Rhodopirellula bahusiensis: one gene and its partner. Each later gene encodes a partner of the first gene's protein in a complex. Links are inferred from orthologs where the notes say so. Each region holds a gene or a part of one and is shown in the gene's direction. Other genes may lie near its edges.

What was found. Proteins that work in one complex are often made in the same cells at the same time.
Region 2: the proteins of accD (region 1) and accB are in contact, whole or in part, in a solved structure (PDB 8UXZ), measured with the Escherichia coli proteins. The link is inferred for Rhodopirellula bahusiensis from one-to-one orthologs.

What each region holds. Positions count from the first base shown.
Region 1 is NZ_NIZW01000024.1:61,201-64,259, reverse strand. Bases 1-2,818 are described here. They hold accD (acetyl-CoA carboxylase, carboxyltransferase subunit beta), read left to right. Parts: upstream 1-849; coding sequence 850-1,788; downstream 1,789-2,818. Other genes in these bases: CEE69_RS24860 (serine/threonine protein kinase), read left to right, coding at 1,792-2,706; ilvB (biosynthetic-type acetolactate synthase large subunit), read left to right, coding at 1-841. Outside these bases: CEE69_RS24855 (sugar phosphate isomerase/epimerase family protein), read left to right, coding at 2,986-3,059.
Region 2 is NZ_NIZW01000027.1:8,056-11,273, forward strand. The notes cover bases 175-3,151. They hold accB (acetyl-CoA carboxylase biotin carboxyl carrier protein), read left to right. Parts: upstream 175-1,401; coding sequence 1,402-1,902; downstream 1,903-3,151. Other genes in these bases: CEE69_RS25905 (M24 family metallopeptidase), read left to right, coding at 205-1,311; accC (acetyl-CoA carboxylase biotin carboxylase subunit), read left to right, coding at 1,908-3,151. Outside these bases: more of accC, read left to right, coding at 3,152-3,218. UniProt on the Escherichia coli protein: This protein is a component of the acetyl coenzyme A carboxylase complex; first, biotin carboxylase catalyzes the carboxylation of the carrier protein and then the transcarboxylase transfers the carboxyl group to form malonyl-CoA.

The sequences.
Region 1 (3,059 bases):
CGTCGACATCGACTCGTCGGAACTGAACAAGAACAAACAAGCTCACATCCCAGTTCGCGGCGACGTGAAGGATGTGTTGGGCCAACTGAACAAAATCGTTCAGGCACCGGAAATCGAATCGTGGCAGAAGACCTGCACTGATTTGAAAGCCAAGTACCCGTTGAAGTACGACAACTCGTTCGACGGAATTTTGCAACAGCACGCAATCGCGACGCTCAGCAAAATCACCGCCGACCGCGAAACTTACGTCAGTGTCGGTGTGGGCCAACACCAAATGTGGGCGGCTCAGTTCTTCAAGTTCCGCCAGCCTCGGACTTGGATGAGCAGCTCCGGACTCGGAACGATGGGCTTTGGTTTGCCGGCCGCCATGGGCGTGCAAGCGGCTCATCCGGATGCATTGGTCATCGACATCGATGGCGACGGCAGCTTCCAGATGAACATCCAAGAACTCGCCACGTGCTTCTGCGAAAAACTGCCTGTAAAGGTTCTTCTGTTGAACAACCAACACTTGGGAATGGTGGTTCAGTGGGAAGACCGGTTCATGGACCGCAACCGCGCTCACACTTACCTTGGGCCGATCGATCACGAAGAAGCCAAGGGCAAGAGCACCGCGGATCGCTTCGAATACGCCAGCGACCGCTACCCGAACTTTGTGCAAATCGCAAAGGGCTACGGATGCGGTGCCGCCACGGTCAAAAAGAAAGCGGACCTCGAAGGTGCGTTGCAAGAAATGATTGACCACGATGGTCCTTTCTTGCTGGACGTCGAAGTGCCCTACCAAGAACACGTGTTGCCAATGATCCCCGGTGGAATGACCGTGGACGACATGCTCTTGGACTGATTCTGAAAGTGGAAATGGAAACCGCAGTGGAAAACCCCGCAGTGGAAAAAAACGGGCAAGCGTCCCCTTCATCAACGTCGACCGCAACCGACGCCACACCATCCTCCAACACCCCCAACCGACCCGCGCCAAACACGGCCGGCAATCGGAAACGAGGTGTGCCTGAGGGCGTGTGGCGGAAGTGCGATTCGTGTGGCGCTTCGCTGTTCTACAAAGAAGTTCAGCAGCGTCTGAACGTTTGCCCGCAGTGCGACCACCACTTCTACGTGAGTGCGTGGGAACGCGTGGCTCAGGTGCTCGATGACGGCACGTTCGAACCGATGAACGAACATCTTCGGCCGACCGACCCGTTGGAGTTCCGCGATCGTCGCCCCTATGCCGAACGATTGGTCGGCGAACAGAAACGCACCGGCCTGACCGATGCTGTTTTGACCGGCACCGGCATGATCCGCGCTCGCCGAGTCGCTTTCGCGGTGACCGACAGCGCCTTCATCATGGGCAGCATGGGATCCGTCGTTGGCGAACGCCTGACGCGATTGATCGAGCGTGCCACCGAACAAAACCTGGCGTTGATCATCATCAGCGCTTCCGGTGGTGGTGCTCGAATGCACGAGGGCATCCTGTCGCTGATGCAAATGGCCAAGGTCTCCGCTGCTCTCTCGCGTTATCACGCGGCGGGCGGTTTGTTCATCAGCGTTCTGACGAACCCAACGATGGGCGGTGTCGCTGCCAGCTTCGCATCCCTCGGCGACTTGGTCTTTGCTGAACCCAAGGCCCTGATCGGATTTGCTGGGCCTCGAACAATCAAGGCGACCATCGGCATCGAACTCCCCGAGGGATTCCAAACCAGTGAGTTTTTGCTGGAACATGGATACATCGATCGCATCGTTCATCGCAAATCCCTGAAGACGGAAATCGCGACCGCCATCGACTATTGCGGGAAGTAACTGATGGGCTTGCTCGACTCGATCATGGGCGCGTTCTCGAAAGGCGGCGGTTCGCTGAAGAGAATCGATGTCGAACAACGATTCGAGCGATCACGAACAGCCGCGACGGGAACGATGAGCAACTTCTTCGTTGCTTACGACCTGGAACGCAAGGAGAACGTCGGGGTCAAAATCCTCGATCCAGAAAAGTACGAACTGTTCGAAAGTCGCTTCAAAGGTTTGAACAAACCTTCCGAAGGCGAAATCGCGATGCAGATGAAGCATCCACTGATCGTGAAAACCTTCGAACACGGCATCACCGCGAAGAACCAACGCATCTTGGTGATGGAATACATCGCCGGCGTTGGCATCCAAGATGTGATCGTTCGTAAGAAACGAGAAGTCATCGACGGCAAAGAGATGCTGCTGATGCGCGAGATGGCGGAGTCACTGGCGTACGTGCACGAACAAGGCTTCATCCACCGCGACGTCTGTCCGCGCAACTTCATTTGCACGCCTCCGGAAGAAGGCGAGGAGACCGTCTCGGGCGTGCGGTTGATTGACTTTGGATTGACCGTTCCGGCGACACCGCCGTTCATGGCACCCGGCAATCGAACAGGAACGCCGCTTTATATGTGCCCCGAGATCGTTCGCCGGCGCGCGACCGATCAACGTGTGGATGTGTTTTCACTTGGCGTGACGTTTTACTGTCTGCTGACATTCAAACACCCATGGCAAGGCGAGATCGTCAGCGGTCGAGCCGCTCTGCAACACGACACCGAGACCGCCACGCCGATCTTGGAACGTCGCGAGGACATCCATCCCAAGGTTGCTCGAGTCATCATGCGAATGATCGAACCCAATGTCGACGATCGATTGCCATCGATCAAAGAGTTCTTGTCCCAAACTCGCGGCCTCGACTCCGCCTTCGCCAGCTAGAGATTCGCTCGGCATCTAAGCAGGAATGATTGGGTTGATCCCGTGAGCCGTTTGGGCATTGGCCCGGGTTGTGCGAGAAAACATTGGCTAACGCCAAACGGCTTGAATCTCCGAAGACACTTGCGTACCTGCTTCGCCCTCGGCGAATCTTGCGAGGATGCCTTTCTCGACAACTGCGTGGAAGGGTTCGGTTAAACTGGCTCAGCTCTTCCTCGCCTCTGCGCGCTCCAGGAGCATCGCCTCCCGCCCCCACATCCCACCGTCGACACGGAATCCATCATGCCCAACCGCCGTGACTTTCTCGCTGGCACACTCGCCGCTGCTTCGCTCGCATCGCTGCCTGCCCAAGGCTT
Region 2 (3,218 bases), on another replicon or contig:
ATCGGGGATTGAGCCAAGTGGGCTCGCGGTCCATCGTCGGCATGATATCAGTCGATGCCCGACGGGTGACAGGTGCCGAATTTCGGCCCACAATGCCAGCCCGCACAGTGCCAATCGCCGGGCGGCGGCTTCCGCCTCGGTCCGTCGACGAAAAGCATCTGCCGCGAAACGGCCGACTCAACATCACCACTGGATATCGACTTCATGACAGAGCGTATTGAACGACTTGTGCAATCCATCGCCGATTCGGACCAGCAGATGGACGCGATTTTGATCTGCAGCGAAGTCAACGTGCGATATCTCAGCGGATTCACCGGCGACAGCACTTGGTTGCTGGTCCGTCCCGACGGCAAAGCAACGCTGCTGTCCGATCGCCGCTACGAAACCCAAATTGCCGAAGAATGCCCGAACCTGGAAAGTGCGATTCGGCCGCCCAGCCAGACTTTGGTCGCGTTGCTGGCGGAGTATCTGGGCGATTTGTCGCTGAAAACGATTGGCTTCGAGGCTGATCACGTGCAAGTTTCCACGCTTCGGAAGTGGCAGGAACAGATTGAAACGATGGAGTGGGTCGATACCAGCGGATTGGTCGAAACACTGCGTTCGATCAAAGACGCCGATGAGTTGGCCACGATTCGGCGTGCCATCGCGATTGCCGAGCGAAGCTTCCTCAGCGTCACCAACAAACTGACGCCGCAGATGACCGAACTGCAAATCGCTCACGAACTCGAAGCGACGATGCGAAGTCTGGGAGCGTCCGGAGTCGCCTTCGACGTGATCGCGGGGGCCGAACCCAGCGGTGCCCTGCCCCACTATCACCCTCGCAACATTGCCCTGGCAGATTGCCGAACGCTGCTCATCGATTGGGGGGCTCGCGTCGACGGATACTGCAGCGACTTGACCCGGACACTGCACAAAGCCGAAGTGAGATCAACGACCGCCGATCGATTTGAAGCCGCCTACCAAGCTGTTTTGGAATCACAAGAAGCTGCGATCTCCGCCATTCGCGACGGGGTGGAAGCCATCGAAGTGGACCGAGCGGCTCGCCAGGTTCTGCAAAAAGCGGGGCTGGGCGACGCTTTCAAACACGGGCTCGGACACGGGTTTGGATTGCAAATTCACGAGGATCCACGCATGGGCCCGATGTCGACCGAGGTTCTCCGCGAGGGGATGGTGATTACTGTAGAGCCAGGCGTGTATTTCGAGGGCGAATTTGGAATTCGCATTGAGGACGACATCCTCGTCACAGCGGATGGATTTGAGCGTCTGAGCACCCTTCCGAAGGGTCTCGATGATTGTCGTCTTGTTGTGTAAAACGTGCAAACTTAATCTTCACCCACAAAAGGTTGCTCGGATCCCATCTGGATTCGAGAAACATTGGACTTTGCAGGTATCGGACTTCGTATGAAATCGGAAACACCCGACGACGGGGATGTGTTTGACATCGATCGGATTCGCCAGATCGTCGAGTTGATGGAACAACACGAACTGAACGAAGTGGACCTGCAACAGGGCGACGATCGGATCAAACTGACTCGTGGTGGAACAGCTCCCGCCATGATTCCCGCGCCCGCCGCAGTGGCTCCCGTTGCAGCACCTGCGCCGGCCGCCGCTCCCGCTCCGGCCCCAGCTGGTGGCGACGCCGGCGGTGACACTGCCGGGACGATCACCATCAACTCGCCGATGGTTGGCACGTTCTATTCGAAAGCCAATCCTGAATCGCCGCCGTTTGTCAAAGTCGGTGACGTGGTCAACGACGACACCGTGATTTGCATCGTCGAGGCAATGAAGGTCTTCAACGAGATTCCTGCCGAATGCCGCGGGAAGATTGTCGAGGTGCTGGTCAGCGATCAACAAGCCGTCGATTTCGGTAAACCTTTGTTCCGCGTCCAGGTGGACGGCTGAAGTCTATGTTTGAACGAATTTTGATCGCCAATCGAGGCGAGATTGCGCTGCGTGTGATTCGCGCCTGTCGCGAAATGGGTATCGAGTCGGTCGCCGTTTACAGCGAAGCCGACAAGGACTCCATGCACGTCAAGTTGGCGGACCACGCGTACTGCGTTGGCACCAACCGAAGCGCTGACAGCTACTTGAAAATTGATCGCATCATCGCCACGGCCGAAGTGGCCGGCGTCGACGCGATCCACCCCGGTTATGGCTTCTTGGCAGAGAACGCTCAGTTCAACGAGCAATGCCGCAGCAGCGGGTTCGAATTCATCGGCCCCTCGCCAACCGCGATGGACAAACTGGGCGACAAGAACACCGCTCGTTCGATGGCGATCGCGCAAAACGTCCCCGTCGTTCCCGGCAGTGATGGATTGATCGCGGACTTCGATCGAGCCATCGACACCGCGAAAGAAATCGGCTTTCCCGTGCTGATCAAAGCCACCGCCGGTGGTGGTGGCAAAGGCATGCGGGTCGCCGAGACCGAAGACGTTCTTAAGAGCCAACTCGAAGCGGCTCGCAACGAAGCCATCGCGGCATTCGGCAACGGTGGCGTGTACCTGGAAAAATTCATCCAGCAACCGCGTCACATCGAAGTCCAAGTCATCGCGGACTCGCACGGCAACGTGTGCCACCTGTTCGAACGTGACTGCAGCGTCCAACGGCGCCACCAAAAACTCGTCGAAGAAGCCCCCAGCCCCGACCTGCCGCAAGACCGCCGCGAAGCGATCTGCGATGCCGCCGTGCGAATGATCGCTGGTGCGGATTACGCTGGCGCGGGAACGGTCGAGTTCATTGTCGACAAGGACTACAACTTCTACTTCATCGAAGTCAACGCGCGGATCCAAGTCGAACACCCGGTTTCAGAAATGATCACCGGCGTGGACCTGATCCAAGAACAAATTCGCGTCGCCGCTGGTCTGCCGCTGTCGTTCCGTCAAGAAGAACTGACTTGCACCGGCCACGCGATCGAATGCCGGCTCAATGCGGAAGATCCAACGAAGAACTTCCAACCTTGCCCTGGGCAAATCAAATCGATGTTCGTGCCTGGCGGCATGGGCGTTCGATTCGATTCGCATGTGCAGACCGGTTACGTGGTGCCTCCGTATTACGATTCGATGATCGGCAAACTGATCGTCCATCGCCCGACGCGGGAACAAGCCATCGCGACGATGCTTCGTGCTTTGAAGGAACTGCAGGTCGAAGGCATCACCACAACCGTCGGTTTCCACAACTGGATCCTCCGAAACGAAGCCTTCGTAAACGGCACCGTGGAC